2 regions of the Alkalihalobacillus phoenicis genome follow, and region 1 is predicted to be linked to the other one. Evidence: a T-box and tRNA genes for the amino acid it is inferred to sense, from the RefSeq annotation. Region 1 holds a T-box; the other holds one or more tRNA genes.
What was found. A T-box is a leader RNA that pairs with one kind of tRNA and senses whether it is charged. The one in region 1 lies ahead of AA0017_RS06605 (tryptophan--tRNA ligase), so its partner is inferred to be a tRNA-Trp.
Positions count from the first base shown of each region.

Region 1 (9,258 bases):
GATGATCTTTAATTTTAAAGTTAAAGTCCCGTTCAACGATTGCTTCAACATCTCCTAATAAATCCTGTTGAATTTCATCAACGGCTCCACATTCTATACATACTAAATGATGATGAAAATGAGCGGCACCTTCCTGGCGTAAATCAAATCTAGAAACCCCATCACCAAAATTAATTTTATCGACGATTTTTAAATCTGCTAGAAGTTCTAATGTGCGATATACAGTCGCCAAACCAATCTCTGGTGATTTTTCTTTAACGAGGAGGTAAACATCTTCTGCACTTAAATGATCTTCCTCATGTTCCAATAAGACACGTACAGTCGCTTCACGTTGTGGTGTCAATTTATAACTCTGTGAGTGTAAGTGCTTTTTAATACGCTCTAATCGCTTTTCCATCTCTAAAAGCCTCCCCTCTAGCATCTAACCTTCCTTTATTATAATAAGTGGGGAATATCGTGTCAATCGATAATGATTATTATTTAGAACTAGATATTTATTATCATATTAGAATTATTACATGAAAGAACTAATTACAAACTTCATTAACAAGGGTGATAAATAGGCCTCACAAAAAGAAGCAATCCCCACCGCAGCACCGATACATAATATTAAAAAGGAATAACGCAAAAATTGCGGAAAGAACGGCATCACTTGTTTTCGTAAAAATTGCTGACGAATCATCTTTATACAAAAGGCTGTACCCGCGGTCCCAACAATAATAAAAACGGGAACTAAAATAAAATTTTGTGGCATCACAGCGACAAATGAAAGCATAAACCCTTGTAATCCAAGTTGATTGACTAAAAAGCCAACCGTAAACCCAACAACAACCCCTTTTATAAATAACAAAATGAGAATGACAGGTAAGCCAATAATCGATAATCCAAGCAGCCACATTAAGCCAATGTATTTTGCATAATGAATAAAACTCTGACTAAAAATCTCAGAGGATGCAGCCACATGACCTTCTGAAACTTGTCCAAAAAACTGCATTAAATACAGATTCAAATCATGTTTTTGCGTTAAGCTCATACTATTGACAACAATCGCCCCAAAAATAATTCCCATTAAAAATAAAACGGTCGTAAACAAATAGATAGAACGATTTTCTTCCAAATGTGCGGCAATGACTTGCTTGAATCCACTCGTTCTCATTTAAATCCTCCCTCTCCATAACCACTTATTCAAACTCTATGAAAGAGAGAGTAAATCTATGACTAGAAACTCGTAAAAGCTCCTAGGTTTGTTTATCCATTTTGTAACATTCTCATATATTGAACAGCGTAGATCGTCTTCGCATCGTGAATCTTTTGCTCTTTAATCATTTGCTCTGCTTCTTCCAGCGATATTTCTAAAACGTCTAAAAACTCATCAGCATCTAAAGATATTTCACGTTTTGTTAACCCTTCTGCCACATAAATATAAATCAATTCGTCCGCAAATCCAGGTGACGTATAAAAAGAAACAATAAATTCCATACTGTCAGATACATAGCCCGTTTCTTCTTGTAACTCTCTTTTGGCGCAAAGTAAAGGTTCTTCATTTACATCAAGCTTACCAGCTGGAATTTCGATAATGACTTTTTCTAATGCTTTTCGATATTGACGCACCATGACAATTTTTCCATCGGATGTAATCGGGATAACCCCTACCGCACCAGGATGTTTAACAACTTCTCGTTTACTTTGTTCACCATTAGGCAGTATGACATCTTCAAGTTGTAAGGAAATGATTCGTCCTTTGTAAATATCTTGTTTCCCTATTGTTTTCTCTATCAAATGATCCAAAACTATCATTCCTTTGTTCTATTTTATTTTTCTCGCTCATAAAAGTGTATCACAAGCTGTTTCTTCAGTCGCATCCAATCGATTTCATTTTAAATTTTTAATAGAAGGAGACGATTCATTTGAAAATATTTGTTCATGCAAATGGTGTCAGACTAACAGGGAAAGCGTGGGAAATTAAGGCGAAATTAAAAGAAGCTAGTCAACATTATCACTACGTCAAAGAATGGAGTGAGACCGTTTACCCACCCAAGCCTAAGCTCACTTTAGTTGATTCAGCAACAGCTAAAAAGAAAATGGGATCATCTTGAAACGTTCGCCCCATTGTTTTAATTTCTTGCCCATAAAAATGAAACGCTTGCTCGATAATCGGTTCTTGCCCTTTCAACTCTGACCAGACAATATCATGTTCGACCAATGAATTTTCTTGGCTTAACTGTTTTTCAATTAATTGCTGATCGGAGGTTTTCATTTCAGGAAATGGCAAAATGGAACGTGCATAAGTAAATTGAAACAAAGCCGTTCTCGTATGATGGCTTAACCCTTGTTGTCTTTGTCGTTTATCATGGAATGAAAGTCTCGGAATCCAGACTGGGATACCATCTAACGCTCCAATTACATTAGCCCATTTTGCTTGTTCAATACCAGAAAAACCATATTTTGTACCCGTGCCAACAACACCTGGTCCAACAGACACGACAACTAAATCGGCTTCTAGATATTGGGTCGCAAATTGTAAGGCTGTTTGTAAGGTCGTTGCCTCATACATGCCACCAAACGCTTGACCAATTGTAATGGAATAAAAATGTTCATATGAATGAAGCTTTTGTAAATGCTCACTAACGGACAAAGCTAACGCTGCTTGATCATCAAAAATGACACATACTTTTGCCTCTTGATGTAGGAGCTGAGCGATTGAAAAAACAAGTGGGACCATACTATGGAGCTCTGCTAATAATATTTTCTGCTCACGTAAGGTAAACTTTTCCGAAAAGAGGGAATGAAATGGACTTTCTTGTGATTCAACGGCCATCACACTATGCTGCATCGGAGTATACCTCAATTTCATAATATGGCCATTATCTTCAGAATGCTCATAATCACTTGACTTTTCGTAGTTAGCTTTCACAAAATCATACCCACCCGTACCAAGCCGTAATAAAGAGGCTGTCACATTAACTAAAACGACATCCCCTTTTTGAACAGGATTTGTAAAAGCCTTATATAAAATCGCCTTTTTTGAAAACTGATCCGTCTCGAGCCACTGTACCTGCTTATCCTCACTAATAACCCGAAGGACTTTTACCAGCTCCTCACGATACATATACTCACCCGCCCTAATCCCAGAATACTACTAGCATATCTCAAATTTATGGAATTTATGATCTGAAATGAAAAAGTAAAGCTAAGGACAAACAAGTATTACTCATATTGGAGAATGATGAGGAAACGGAAAAGCCTCTTGCAGAATGGCTCAAACTCTTTAATCTGAATGTTCCATGCACTTGGCGTTTATGCGACCTTTACTTTGACGTCGAACTCTCCGCTTATTCGGCTTATTCTTTCCAGCTCGCTTTGCTTTTACGTCGAACCCTCTCTTATTCGGCTTATTCTTTCCTACTCGCTTTGCTTTTACGTCGAACCCTCTCTTATTCGGCTTATTCTTTCCAGCTCGCTTTGCTTTGACGTCGAACCCTCTCTTATTCGGCTTATTCTTTCCAGCTCGCTTTGCTTTGACGTCGAACCCTCCGCCTATTCAGCTTATTTTTTCCAGCTCGCTTTGCCTTTACGTCGAACCCTCTCTTATTCAGCTTATTTTTTCCAGCTCGCTTTACTTTGACGTCGAACCCTCTCTTATTCGGCTTATTCTTTCCTACTCGTTTTACTTTTACGTCGAACTCCCTCTTATTCGGCTTATTCTTTCCAGCTCGCTTTACTTTTACGTCGAACTCTCCGCTTATTCGGCTTATTCTTTCCAGCTCGCTTTGCTTTTACGTCGAATTAATCTAGCCCCCTAATTCCCGCTCTCTTTTCAAAAAAAAAAAGAAAGCAGTACATATATACTACTCTCTTTTAGACAACAAAGGCTCAATACTATGTTCGAGCATTTCTTTATTCACTTCACCTTTAAAAACATCTTTAATAATACCTTCTTGATTAATCACATACGTCCTCGGAAATCCAGTTGTAATATGATATTCTTCATATACCTTACCTTCCTCATCAAAAAAGACAGGTAACGTTAATCCAATTTCTTCTATAAATTCAGGAGCATCCGTTAAAGTTCGTTCAAACTTTTGCATATTAATCGTTAATACTGTGACATCATTGCCGTACTCTTCATCTATCTCCATTAAATCCGGCATTTCTCTAATACACGGTTCACACCACGAAGCCCAAGCATTCAATACAATGACATCACCAAAAAAATCACTTAAACTTTTTGTCTCCTCTTTATACATTGGCAATGTAAAATCAATCGCTTCCATACCTGGTTCATTTCCTACCTCAATTCGGTCTGTTATAAAAAAAGTCACAACAATCCCGATAATAGCTGCTGTAATTATGATAATTGTTACGAGCTTATTCACTTATGCGTCCCCCTCAAATATCCTACTATCTCATTATAGAAATAGAAGAGAAACGGAGCAAGTATATGGAGTGACTATTTTGTTACAGCTTAGATCCACGGTCCCCCTTAGACGGAGGCATCTACCCAAAATCATTTCTAATCCAAACCTTCAACCACATAAAAAAGCTAATGAAAGCCACTAGTTAGCCTTCATTAGCTCCTATTTATTTAGTTTGTCTTTGATTCATTTGAATATAAACGAAAACTCTCAAACTCTATTATCCTACGACTTATTTTTTAAGAGGCATCCTCGGTAGAATCATTTTTAGCTTTTAAGTCCTGAGTAGGATCATTTTTAGTCTTTAATTCCTCAGATAACTGGTCAATCGACTGTTTCACATTCCCTTTTCCAGAGAAATTTTCAATCAGTTCCTTGACATCAATACCAGATGATTCTTTTAAAGTTGTTTGTAGAGTAGACATTAAGTCCGTCGCATAGGACGTTACTTTATTAGCCCCACTCCCTTCACCATTTCCACCTGTATCCACAACCGTAATCTTATCAATATTAGAAAGCGGACTCGCAATTTCTTTTGCGTAATTAGGTAACATTTCCAAGATCATATCAAGCATAGCCGCTTGACCGTACATTTCAAATGCTTCAGCAATTTTCTCTTTCGCTTCGGCTTCGGCAAGACCTTTAAGTCGGATAACTTCGGCTTCACTTTCCCCTTTTGCTCTTTCCGCTTCGGCATGTGCTAAACCATCGACACGTACCTTCTCAGCTTCTGCTTTTGCCATTGCTTCCACACGATATTTCTCGGCATCGGCTTCTGTAACTTGTTTCCACTTCGTTGCTTCTGCCGCCTGTTCAACAGCATAACGATCGGCATCGGCTTTTTTCTTCACTTCTGAATCATATTGACGCTCTCGTCTTTGAATCTCTTTTTCTTCTAATTCAATTTGTTTTTGACGCTCAATAATTTGAACTTGCATTTGTTGCTCCGTTACTTCCTGTTTCGCTCTTGCCTCTTCCAAGTGATACGATTGGTCTGCTCTCGCTTTTGCTTTATCTTGCTCTGTTCTGAATTCTGCAACTTTTAATTGATTCACTTTTTCCGCTTCGGCAATTTCTGTCGCTCTTTCTAATTCAGAGCGTTTGGCTTCTTTGCTTGCTTCCGCTTGTTTAATTCTTGTTTCCTTCTCCGCTTCAGCTGTTGCAATATCAGCGTCTCGTTTAATTTGAGCAATTCTTGGCTTACCAAGTGACTCTAAATAACCATTGTTATCTCGTAAATCTTTAATCGTAAAGGAAACGATGATAAGACCCATTTTTGCTAAATCTTGTGAAGCTACTTTCTGAACCTCTTGTGAAAAACGCTCACGATTTCGATAAATCTCTTCTACCGTCATCGTCCCTAAAATGGAACGCAAATGACCTTCTAGTACTTCCTTCGCTTCTTGCTCACGCTCTGCTTTAGGTTTTCCTAAATATTGTTCCGCAGCTGTAGCAATTTCTCCAATCGAGCTACCAATTTTAATGATTGCAGTTCCATCGGCAATAACCGGAACACCTTGCTCCGTATAAACTTCTGGCGTTTGTACATCTAGTTTACTAGATAATAGTGTTAGTGGTTCCGCTTGTTGGAAAACAGGCAAGACAAACGTACCACCACCACGAACAATTTTTATTTTATTACCGATCGCATCGGTATTAACATTTTTTGAACCTAAAAAACTTCCTGTCACGATTAACGCTTCATCGGGACCAGCCGTTCGATATTTCGTAACAAAAACAGCTACTAATGCAATCACAATCGCAACTACTAAACCTATAACAATAAAAGGTGCTTCTAACATTTTTTAGCCTCCACTATCCATTTTTTATACATCTAATTGCTCGTTTTCTCGCTCTGCTACATAGAGAATTCCTGCTTGAATATCAATCACAATCACTTCTGTACCTGAAGCAATCGCTGGACCTTCAAAGCTTTTAGCTGACCTTGAGATATGACCACTATGATCTCTAATCATGATTTCACCAAAACCGTCCTCTGGAATCGAAATAATAACCTCAGCAATTCGTCCGCGTAAATCATCTTCACTATAACCTAACGTCGCCTCTGCATTGGATAATGGCACAAGAATAAAAACATTTAATAATGTGACTAACAGTAAGGCAACCCCAATCGAAATCGCGATAATAACAAAGGAATTAATCGGTAAAAACTCTAATAAATATCCAGAAGCACAGAAAAAGGTAAGAAATGACAGAACGAGTACAGGGTTGAAAATTCCATCAAGAAACCCAAGAATAGCATCTAAAAAATCGCTCAGAAGTAAATAAAGAATCGTAATCGCTGCTCCGATAATTAAACCAATAAAATATATCTGTTGGATATCCTCCATGGTTCTCCTCCTCTCGTTCTCATAATTGGAAATCCTTTAGCGTAATTAAAAGGTCTTCCTATGTAGGCAATACCTCCCTTCATTTGTATTTATTAACTAATAATCTATACGTTCTAGTTTAAAAAATGTTTCAGTTGAACACAATTAAATTTTAAAAATTTATTTTATTTTAATTTTCAAAAAGGCTTGCATTCTCATTTTATTTCCATTACAATCAATAAAAATTCAAATATATGGATAAAGCATAGATAAAGAAGAGTAAACAATTTGCGGCAGTTAAGAGAGCTGGTGGTTGGTGTGAATCAGTCTGCAACAATTGTTGAATGGGCTTTGGAGCTTTCAGGCTGAACGAATAGTAGGACTTGACGAAACGCCTTATCGTTACAAAAGGCAGCGTATCGAAATGATCTTTATTTCCGTACGTCGATAAGTGCGTTTTTTAATAAAAACGAACAAAGGTGGTACCACGGGTCTCCCGTCCTTTTTTTGAGGACGGGAGACTTTTTTATTTATATAATGAAAAAACCTAAAAGGGGATAAGAGGATGAAGCGAATTATAACTGGAATTAAACCAACAGGAAACATTCATATTGGAAATTTTGCTGGGGCGGTTAAACCAGCTCTTAACTTCATGGAAGATAATCAACTTGAGCCTTTCTATTTTATTGCGAATATGCATGCTTTAAATTCTGTTAAAGATGCACAACTATTAAAAAAACAGACATTAGAAGTGGCCGCGACCTGGATTGCACTTGGGTTAGATCCAAAAAAAGCGACCTTTTATCGACAGTCAGATATTCCTGAATTATTGGAGTTAAACTGGATTTTGTCAAACTTAACAGCAAAAGGGCTGATGAACCGTGCTCATGCTTATAAAGCAATTGTTGATAAAAATAAACGGGCCAATATTGATACGGACACAGGTGTGAACATGGGTCTCTTTAACTACCCTATTTTAATGTCTGCCGATATATTAATCTTTAATGCTGATATCGTTCCAGTTGGCAAAGATCAAATCCAACATATTGAAATTGCCCGTGATTTAGCTGACCATTTTAACCAAACTTATGGAAAAACATTTACATTACCAAACTATTTTATTGAAAAAGAAGTCGCCGTCTTACCTGGGCTGGATGGTCGTAAAATGAGTAAAAGTTATCAAAATACAATTCCACTCTTCTCTGAACCAAAGACTTTAAAGAAGTTAATTAAGCAAGTAAAGACAGATTCATCATCACCAACTGAAAGAAAAGACTACTCCTCCTCTCCTTTGTTTACGATGTATCAAACTTTTGCTACGGCAAGTGAAACGATAGAAATGAAAGAACATTACGAAAAAGGAATCGGTTGGGGAGAAGTAAAAGAGGCCCTCTATACAGTCATGAATCGAGAATTAGAGAAACCAAGAGTTAAATATAAAGAATTAATCGCCCATCCAGCCGAAATTGAAAAAGTCTTAGCAGTGGGGGCCGAAAAAGCTCGAACTCATTCGGCAAAAAAATTAACGGAAATCAAAGAAACAATCGGGTTACTATCATTGTATTAAATGTGCGGAAACTATAAAATCAAGAGCTTCTAAGTTAAATCGCACCAAAATCTGGCACAGGACGAGTCTTCATTACTAATTCACAGTTATTTCGCACCCTAATCCGGATCAGAGTGGATTCTCATTACCTATTCACTGCTATTCGAACCCTAATCCGGATCAGCTCACATTTTCATTACCTATTTAACTATTATCCGCCACATCTGAATGAAAAAACGAGTGACGGTCTACCGTCACTCGAAACTCCTCTATATTTAGAAGCACTTTCTATTTAGCCACTTTTTTTATTAACTCATATTTCCTTTTAGACTTTATTTAAGGCTGATTCAATTTCTTCTTCCCCATTTAAAATTTCAAAGGTTTTGCGATACGTATTTTCTTTTTCTAGCACGGAAACGAGTACTTTAGCAACATCTGCTCTCGTAATCGTATTATCACGATTTTTAATTTCTTCTTCCAATTTAATCTTACCTAAAGGTTCGTCATTACTTAACGAGCCTGGACGAACGATCGTATAATTTAAATTACTTCTTTTTAAATGATCATCAGCTAATTTTTTTGCTACTAAGTAATGACGAATTCGGTCACTCTTATCAGGGTCAACCGTTCCCATTGAGCTCAGCATGACAAAACGTTTTATCTTATGTTTAATCGTTTCATCCACAACCTTTATCGCTCCCCATAAATCAATTAAGATCGTCTTATCAGCACCCGTTGTACCACCCGATCCAGCCGCAAAAATAACAGCATCGATGCCTTCGAAGGCATGAGAAAAATCCTGCTCTAAATCAGCCAATATAACTTCATCAGCTCCAATCTTTTTCAATAAATCAGCTTGTTCTTTCTTTCGAATCATTGCATATGTAGTGTGGCCTTGATCTTTTAATTCCTTAATCGCTTCTTTTGCTACCTGTCCATTTGCGCCAACTAATAGTACATTCACATT
Region 1 covers NZ_CP154853.1:1,392,311-1,401,568, reverse strand. The annotation lists gene AA0017_RS06645 (Fur family transcriptional regulator) at 1-397, opposite strand, end outside; gene spoIIM (stage II sporulation protein M) at 515-1,156, opposite strand; gene AA0017_RS06635 (NUDIX domain-containing protein) at 1,249-1,788, opposite strand; gene mciZ (Z-ring formation inhibitor MciZ) at 1,908-2,096, shown strand; gene AA0017_RS06625 (DUF3866 family protein) at 2,027-3,109, opposite strand; gene AA0017_RS06620 (TlpA family protein disulfide reductase) at 3,849-4,376, opposite strand; gene AA0017_RS06615 (SPFH domain-containing protein) at 4,655-6,217, opposite strand; gene AA0017_RS06610 (NfeD family protein) at 6,242-6,766, opposite strand; T-box leader at 7,003-7,252, shown strand; gene AA0017_RS06605 (tryptophan--tRNA ligase) at 7,311-8,312, shown strand; gene AA0017_RS06600 (SDR family oxidoreductase) at 8,617-9,255, opposite strand.

Region 2 (9,258 bases), 1.4 Mb from region 1:
TTCCAATTGTTCCTCTATTAGTTCCTGATCACCAACAGATAATTCAATTGAGTATTTGCTAAAACCGTTGTCCAATGTACCTAAATATTGAATATGTTCCATTTGCTCTGCATAACTTTTGGCACTTGGTGAGCTTTCAAATGTCACAAGTACATCACTTTTTATAGGGGCAAAAGTCCAGTTATTATCAGCTGATGGATTAATCGTTTGTTGGTCAAAGATATACTCTATAACGATCTGACGACTCTCATCAGGAAATTCAATAATAATATTACTACCATCTACATCAGGGAAGTTTCCACCACCAGTTGCACGATAGTTATTTGTAGCAACAATAAATTGCTGTTCAGCTGTTATTTCTTGCCCCTCATAAAGCAAATTGACAATGCGATTCGAATCCGGATTAACTACATTTCCACTAGGATCGTATTTTGGAGGTTGTGTTATATCAATCTGATAAGTAACTCCATCCATAACATCATAATTATAAGAAGGAAATTCGGGATTTAATAGTACTTGCTCTTCCGATGTATTTGGATCAATTTGTTTAAATTGACCAGCTGACATTTCAATCCATTCTTTTACTTGAGCGCCGTCTAATAAAACCGCCATTAGTGTATTTGGGTAAACATACAAATCAGCCACATTTTTTATCGCAATCGTTCCCTCTTCTATATCTGTATAGTAATCTGGGCCCCCTCGTCCACCCGCTTTAAATGGGGCCCCAGCTGATAAAACAGGAATTCCTTCATAATCTGTCCCTTGAATATATTTTTCTACGTACCACCTTTGAGCATTTGTGACAATTTGGATCGATGGATCATCTTGAACAAGAGAAAAATAACTATGAATAGGATCCGTTGTTTCCCCAACATCGCCACGAACATATTCTAACGTTCCCTCATGTTCATGTTTAACAGCTTCTACAATCCCTTGATCAGCTTCTACCAACGCTTTTCTCTCTTCACTATCAAAAACAGGTAAAGCACTAGATTGAGAATCAACTACTTTCCATTCTCCATCCACTTGTTCTAAAACTAAATCAATAACCCCTAAATGATTCCCCCAAAATCCTGGCATAACAGATGGAACGCCATTAATTGTTCCTTTTTGATTATCAATTCCTTCAATATCATCAAAGCCTTGTCCAGGAAATACAGAGTGTGAATGACCGAATAAAATAGCATCAATTCCATCAACTGTACTTAAATATCCGACTGCATTTTCTGCCTTTTCCTTTGGCATTCCTTTTTCAAAACCTGAATGAGGTATAGCAATGATCAGATCGGCGCCCTCTTCTTTCATTTGTGGGATAAATTTTTCTGCTGTTTCAACGATATCCTTCGCAATGACTTTTCCTTCTAAATGTGCTTTATCCCATTGCATAATTTGAGGAGGTACAAATCCTATTACCCCTATTTTTAATGCATGTTCTTCTCCACTCTGATCAACAAACATACGGTCTAAAATAAGGTAAGGAGTAAAATAATTTTTATCCTCACTATCATCAGCAAAATACACATTAGCATTTACATATGGAAAGTTTGAACCATTTAACGTTTTCTCTAAAAAATCCAAACCATAATTAAATTCATGGTTTCCGATATTTCCTGCATCGTAGTCAAGTAAATTCATAGCTTTATAAACAGGGTGAATCTCTCCTTCCTCTAACCCTTTTATGTTAGCCATGTAATCACCTAGCGGATTTCCTTGAATTAAATCACCATTATCAAAGAGTAAACTATTTTTCACTTCTTCTCTAGCTTGTTTAATTAACGTTGCTGTTTTAGCTAATCCATATTCATCAGTTAACTCATCTCGGTAATAATCATAGTTTACAAGATGAACATGAAGATCAGTGGTTTCCATAATTCTAAGGTTTAACAGACCTCCTCCAGTTTCAGCAGAAGCTCTTGGCATAGTTAAAGTAAATACATTAAATATAATTAATACGACCAAACATGTACTTAAGAATTTATTTATTTTCATCATCTTTCTCCTCATCTTCTACGAAATCTAAATCTTTAAAGCTACTAAACTTCCTATACCACTCTTAACAATACGATATTTTGAAAATCATCAAATTATATTATCGTACCACGTTTTTCAACGGTTATTATATTCGTTTCCTCCCTTTAATTTATCCAATATTCCAAAAAATAAAGTCGTAGATGAACATTCAACAACTACTCTGCATGAATGATATAGATTACTGACTAATATCGACAGTACGCCCTTCATTTAAAGGGACAATCATATGCTCGCCAAACCAAAGCCCTGACATCAATGATGGCGAAATCTCACCTCCCGCACTAAGAAAGAGTACATTTTCTTTTTCCGAACGATTATCATTAATAAGCCCAATGTGCTTAGGCAAACTCGCTTCTTCCCATCAATAAGAAAGCGATTACAAACACCCCAAAAAAAAAGAAAATATTATGTTTCTTTAAATGGCTCATCTTCATTCCTTTCTTTCAAAAAAATGAAGTATTGATAAGTTAACTATAAAGAGGATAATTAGCACAATATAATCACCCTCTTAATAGTTTTTGAATCTTATGTTTATAAAACCATATTATTTTCTTGTGAAAATTAACTTTTATTTCTCCCTAAACTATCTTATCTTCCAATCATGTATTCCCCCCTTTGATATCATTTAAAATAAACTATAATAACATCCCTGCAATTGCAGCACTTAAAAGTGAAGCTAATGATCCTGCAATAACAGCACGAATTCCAAAATTAGCAATTTCTTTTCGTCTATTCGGGGCAAGACCACCTAAACCACCAATAAGTATCGCTAGTGATCCTAGATTTGCAAATCCACAAAGAGCAAAACTCACAACAATATTCGTTTTTGCTGATAAATTTGCCATTTCAGGAGCAAACGCAGCGTATGCAACAAACTCATTTAAAACAATTTTTTGTCCAATAAAACTACCAGCCTGAAGGACATCATTCCATGGTACACCAACGGCAAAAGCAATTGGAGCAAATACATAACCTAAAATCAATTCTAATGATAATGATTCAAAGCCGAACCAACCACCGATTCCGGAAAGAATTCCATTCATTAAAGCAATTAAAGCGATAAATGCAAGCAACATTGCTCCTACATTTAAAGCAAGCATTAAACCATCAGATGCTCCTCTTGCCGCTGCATCAATTACATTGGCTGGTTTTTCCTCTTCCACCTCTATTTTTTCTTCAAGTGGAAGATCTTGTTGTATTTCAGCTGTAGCTGCTGTTTCAAGTTCTTGCTGCGTTTCAATTGTATTGGCAGCCATTCTCAGCTCCGTTACTGTTTCTGTTTCAGGTACGATAATTTTAGCAATAATTAAACCGGCTGGTGCTGCCATAAAGCTAGCTGCTAAAAGATATTCAAGTGGAACGCCCAATAATGAATACCCGATTAGGACTGATCCTGCAATAGAAGCAAGACCACCCGTCATAACTGCAAAGAGCTCTGATTGGGTTAACTTTGCAATGTATGGACGGATAACAAGTGGAGCTTCTGTTTGACCAACAAAAATATTTGCAGCAGCGGACATCGATTCTGCCTGGCTTGTCCCAAGTAACTTTGAAAGCCCTCCGCCAATAATTTTAATAAACCATTGCATAATTCCGAGATAATACAGGACAGAAATAAGCGATGAAAAAAAGATAATAACGGTTAAAACTTGAAATGCAAAAATAAAGCCGATACTTTCATTACCAATCAACCCACCAAATAAGAAACCAATTCCTTCATTTGTATAATTAATAATGTCTTGAATTTTCAAAGCCAACCAACTTAGAATTTTTTGCCCAGTTTCCCATTTTAAAACAATAAATGCAAAGGAGAGTTGAATCATTAGACCTCCTATTATCGTACGAAGATTTATTCTCTTTTTATTGTTTGATAATAAAAAGGCAAGGCTTAATACAAAAAATATACCTAAGATTCCCCAAATAACATTCATAATGAATCTCCTTCATTTTTAATACAAGAACGTCAGATCATCTAGAAACCCACTTATAAATTCGCTTGACTTCAGATGTCAGACCTCTTGTTCGCAAAAAAATTTACTGATGTAAAATTAAATATCTATCGATTAACACTTTTCGTACTTCCAATCTCTTACCCAAAAGCCAAATCATTATTTTTTCTATAAATGTCCTAAAATCCATCTCCTTTTGTTTTGAGTTTTTAAAATTCACTCCCTTTGAAAACCTTTTCACTTATTTTTATCATCAGACGTCAGACGTCATATCTTTTAAAAACTATCCTTTTTAATAATACAAGAAGTGTTCCCACTTTTCAACCTTGATTTCATTACTTCTATAGTGAAGAAGTCATTTCTTTAACAAGTAATAAGAAGTTATCCCTTACCTTCTCTGTTCATATACACCTTGGATCAAGGGAAAGAACAAAAACTTCGGCCTCTTGTTCTCCCATTTGTCCTCCAGCTCCAATCGGCAGATGCGTATGAAATCCACTCTTACCGTACGGGTACTCAAACTCGTTTATTAAAGCGTCTTGATGCCCTTGATTTAAATCGAAAAGACTTATATAGTCAAGGAATTAATGAAATGAAAAAGTAATTTTTGATTTAGCTGAAACTTTAGATCTACCTGTTGCTGGTGGCAGTGATACCCATCACAACTGAGCTAACGCCGTAAAGAAATCACGAACAAGTAAACACCTCGGCTCCGATTCAATAAATTGAAGAAAAGCAGCAGTAAGAAGATTCCTTACTGCTGCTTTTTACAGCTACCGATCAGCCACTTTTAAATCATTTATGGAATAACTAGCGGTTATGCTAATAAAAAAAGCGACTGCTCTCTCATAAAAGAACAAGTCGCCTATCATTTTTTATCAATCTGTTATGTTATGGATTTGAATAAATAAAAAAACGATCTCTTTTCAGAATCGTTTGTGTTAAATAAAATGGCGCGCCCTGAGAGATTCGAACTCCCGACCTTTTGATTCGTAGTCAAACACTCTATCCAGCTGAGCTAAGGGCGCATATGGTGCCGAGGGCCGGACTTGAACCGGCACGGTAGTCACCTACCGCAGGATTTTAAGTCCTGTGTGTCTGCCAATTCCACCACCCCGGCATTTTAGGTATGTAGGCAGATATAAAGAAATAATCGATGGAGGCGGCACCCGGATTTGAACCGGGGATAAAGGTTTTGCAGACCCGTGCCTTACCCCTTGGCTATGCCGCCATCAATTGGAGCGGAAGACGGGATTCGAACCCGCGACCCCCACCTTGGCAAGGTGGTGTTCTACCACTGAACTACTTCCGCATATTGGCTGGGCTAGCTGGATTCGAACCAACGCATGACGGAATCAAAATCCGTTGCCTTACCGCTTGGCCATAGCCCAATATTTCAAAAGAAAAATGGGGCGACTGATGGGAATCGAACCCACGAATGTCGGAACCACAATCCGATGTGTTAACCACTTCACCACAATCGCCATATTAAATTTGGCAGGGGCAGTAGGAATTGAACCCACACCAAAGGTTTTGGAGACCTTCGTTCTACCTTTAAACTATGCCCCTACATAAATGGTGGAGGGGGACGGATTCGAACCGCCGAACCCTTAGGGAGCGGATTTACAGTCCGCCGCGTTTAGCCACTTCGCTACCCCTCCAAACGACACTATTTATAATACCTCAATTGCTATAAAAAATCAACAACTTTTTATTATAAATTTTTTAGAGTGCCGGCCAGAGGACTTGAACCCCCAACCTACTGATTACAAGTCAGTTGCTCTACCAATTGAGCTAGGCCGGCATTAGAATGGTGGCTTGGGACGGAATCGAACCGCCGACACATGGATTTTCAGTCCATTGCTCTACCGACTGAGCTACCAAGCCAAATATGTATTTTATATTATGATATAATGGCGGTCCGGACGGGACTCGAACCCGCGACCTCCTGCGTGACAGGCAGGCATTCTAACCAACTGAACTACCGGACCAAGTATAAATTGGTTATATTACTATAAATAAATATTGGTTGCGGGGGACGGATTTGAACCATCGACCTTCGGGTTATGAGCCCGACGAGCTACCAGACTGCTCCACCCCGCGATATTATTAAGATAAATTTAAATGGTGGAGGATGACGGGATCGAACCGCCGACCCCCTGCTTGTAAGGCAGGTGCTCTCCCAGCTGAGCTAATCCTCCATATTTGTCTTCAGATAAGCTTCAAATCTCTTCGTCTAGTTCGTGTTTCTCTTTCAGTCACGTACGATGTACGCTCCTTCTTTCGAACACTTCCTATCCTCGACCTTTTCGCTTCTCTTTGACAACTGCCTTTTAGGCTTCAGTTTAAAAGTTGGTGACCCGTACGGGATTCGAACCCGTGTTACCGCCGTGAAAGGGCGGTGTCTTAACCGCTTGACCAACGGGCCATCTGTTATTTATATAAATCCGAGTATTTTCTGGCGGAGAGCGAGGGATTCGAACCCTCGAGACGGTTCTACACCGCCTACACGATTTCCAATCGTGCTCCTTCGGCCAACTCGGACAGCTCTCCGAATAAATCTTGGCTCCACAGGTAGGACTCGAACCTACGACCGATCGGTTAACAGCCGATTGCTCTACCACTGAGCTACTGTGGAATAATATATGCCTGGCAACGTCCTACTCTCACAGGGGGAAGCCCCCAACTACCATCGGCGCTGAAGAGCTTAACGGCCGTGTTCGGCATGGGAACGGGTGTGACCTCTTCGCTATCGCCACCAGACTTTTTTTGGCTTCAGATAACCGGCGAACTTCTTCGTCAGCTTCCCTCCTTCAGTCATGTCGTGTACGGGTGTACACTTCATTCTTTCAGTCAGTCGCTTCCTCGAATTTCTTGGTTCTCTTTGCCAAATCAATTCTTGATGAAATTTATTCTTTTGTTTGAGAGTTCTCTCAAAACTAGATAATCGATAAAACATGATGTCAAGAATAATAATGGATAAGTCCTCGACCGATTAGTATCTGTCAGCTCCACGTGTCGCCACGCTTCCACACCAGACCTATCAACCTCATCATCTCTAAGGGGTCTTACTGGATTAACTCCATGGGAAATCTCATCTTGAGGGGGGCTTCATGCTTAGATGCTTTCAGCACTTATCCCTTCCACACGTAGCTACCCAGCGATGCTCCTGGCGGAACAACTGGTACACCAGCGGTGTGTCCATCCCGGTCCTCTCGTACTAAGGACAGCTCCTCTCAAATTTCCTGCGCCCGCGACGGATAGGGACCGAACTGTCTCACGACGTTCTGAACCCAGCTCGCGTACCGCTTTAATGGGCGAACAGCCCAACCCTTGGGACCTACTTCAGCCCCAGGATGCGATGAGCCGACATCGAGGTGCCAAACCTCCCCGTCGATGTGGACTCTTGGGGGAGATAAGCCTGTTATCCCCAGGGTAGCTTTTATCCGTTGAGCGATGGCCCTTCCATGCGGAACCACCGGATCACTAAGCCCGACTTTCGTCCCTGCTCGACTTGTAGGTCTCGCAGTCAAGCTCCCTTTTGCCTTTGCACTCTACGAATGATTTCCAACCATTCTGAGGGAACCTTTGGGCGCCTCCGTTACTGTTTAGGAGGCGACCGCCCCAGTCAAACTGCCCACCTGACACTGTCCCTGAACCGGATCACGGTCCGAGGTTAGAATGTCAGCACAGTCAGGGTAGTATCCCACCGACGCCTCCACCGAAGCTAGCGCTCCGGCTTCCAAGGCTCCTACCTATCCTGTACAAACTGTACCAACATCCAATATCAAGCTACAGTAAAGCTCCATGGGGTCTTTCCGTCCTGTCGCGGGTAACCTGCATCTTCACAGGTACTATAATTTCACCGGGTCTCTCGTTGAGACAGTATCCAAATCGTTACACCATTCGTGCGGGTCGGAACTTACCCGACAAGGAATTTCGCTACCTTAGGACCGTTATAGTTACGGCCGCCGTTTACTGGGGCTTCAATTCAGAGCTTCTCCCGTAAGGGATAACCCCTCCTCTTAACCTTCCAGCACCGGGCAGGTGTCAGCCCCTATACTTCGCCTTGCGGCTTCGCAGAGACCTGTGTTTTTGCTAAACAGTCGCTTGGATCTTTTCACTGCGGCTCTCTCAGGCTATTCACCTTAATAGAGCACCCCTTCTCCCGAAGTTACGGGGTCATTTTGCCGAGTTCCTTAACGAGAGTTCTCCCGAGCGTCTTAGAATTCTCTTCTCGCCTACCTGTGTCGGTTTACGGTACGGGCACCTCTCACCTCGCTAGAGGCTTTTCTTGGCAGTGTAGAATCAGGAACTTCGGTACTAAATTTCCCTCGCCATCACAGCTCAGCCTTCATGAGAAGCGGATTTGCCTACTTCTCAGCCTAACTGCTTGGACGCACATATCCATCAGTGCGCTTACCCTATCTTTCTGCGTCCCCCCATTACTCAAACGGTGAGGAGGTGGTACAGGAATTTCAACCTGTTGTCCATCGCCTACGCTTTTCAGCCTCGGCTTAGGTCCCGACTAACCCTGAGCGGACGAGCCTTCCTCAGGAAACCTTGGGCTTTCGACGGAGGGGATTCTCACCCCTCTTTTCGCTACTCATACCGGCATTCTCACTTCTAAACGCTCCACCAGTCCTCACGATCTGACTTCGCTGCATTTAGAACGCTCCCCTACCACTTACACCTGAAGGTGTAAATCCATAGCTTCGGTGATACGTTTAGCCCCGGTACATTTTCGGCGCAGAGTCACTCGACCAGTGAGCTATTACGCACTCTTTAAATGGTGGCTGCTTCTAAGCCAACATCCTGGTTGTCTAAGCAACTCCACATCCTTTTCCACTTAACGTATACTTGGGGACCTTAGCTGATGGTCTGGGCTGTTTCCCTCTTGACTACGGATCTTAGCACTCGCAGTCTGACTCCCGAGGATAAGTAATTGGCATTCGGAGTTTGACTGAATTCGGTAATCCTGTGGGGACCCCTAGTCCAATCAGTGCTCTACCTCCAATACTCTCACCTCGAGGCTAGCCCTAAAGCTATTTCGGGGAGAACCAGCTATTTCCGAGTTCGATTGGCATTTCACCCCTACCCACACCTCATCCCCGCATTTTTCAACATGCGTGGGTTCGGGCCTCCATTCAGTGTTACCTGAACTTCACCCTGGACATGGGTAGATCACACGGTTTCGGGTCTACGACGGCGTACTCATTCGCCCTATTCAGACTCGCTTTCGCTACGGCTCCGCTTTATCAGCTTAACCTTGCACGAC
Region 2 covers NZ_CP154853.1:2,772,048-2,781,305, forward strand. The annotation lists gene AA0017_RS13180 (bifunctional 2',3'-cyclic-nucleotide 2'-phosphodiesterase/3'-nucleotidase) at 1-1,992, opposite strand, end outside; gene AA0017_RS13185 (hypothetical protein) at 2,210-2,377, opposite strand; gene AA0017_RS13190 (NupC/NupG family nucleoside CNT transporter) at 2,667-3,962, opposite strand; tRNA gene AA0017_RS13195 (tRNA-Arg) at 4,932-5,008, opposite strand; tRNA gene AA0017_RS13200 (tRNA-Leu) at 5,012-5,100, opposite strand; tRNA gene AA0017_RS13205 (tRNA-Cys) at 5,138-5,211, opposite strand; tRNA gene AA0017_RS13210 (tRNA-Gly) at 5,218-5,292, opposite strand; tRNA gene AA0017_RS13215 (tRNA-Gln) at 5,297-5,371, opposite strand; tRNA gene AA0017_RS13220 (tRNA-His) at 5,389-5,464, opposite strand; tRNA gene AA0017_RS13225 (tRNA-Trp) at 5,476-5,549, opposite strand; tRNA gene AA0017_RS13230 (tRNA-Tyr) at 5,557-5,641, opposite strand; tRNA gene AA0017_RS13235 (tRNA-Thr) at 5,712-5,784, opposite strand; tRNA gene AA0017_RS13240 (tRNA-Phe) at 5,792-5,867, opposite strand; tRNA gene AA0017_RS13245 (tRNA-Asp) at 5,895-5,971, opposite strand; tRNA gene AA0017_RS13250 (tRNA-Met) at 6,007-6,083, opposite strand; tRNA gene AA0017_RS13255 (tRNA-Val) at 6,106-6,181, opposite strand; tRNA gene AA0017_RS13260 (tRNA-Glu) at 6,334-6,408, opposite strand; tRNA gene AA0017_RS13265 (tRNA-Ser) at 6,440-6,533, opposite strand; tRNA gene AA0017_RS13270 (tRNA-Asn) at 6,544-6,618, opposite strand; rRNA gene rrf (5S ribosomal RNA) at 6,628-6,743, opposite strand; rRNA gene AA0017_RS13280 (23S ribosomal RNA) at 6,956-9,258, opposite strand, start outside.
Region 2: it has a tRNA-Trp gene. The T-box ahead of AA0017_RS06605 (tryptophan--tRNA ligase) is inferred to sense a tRNA for this amino acid. The anticodon was not compared.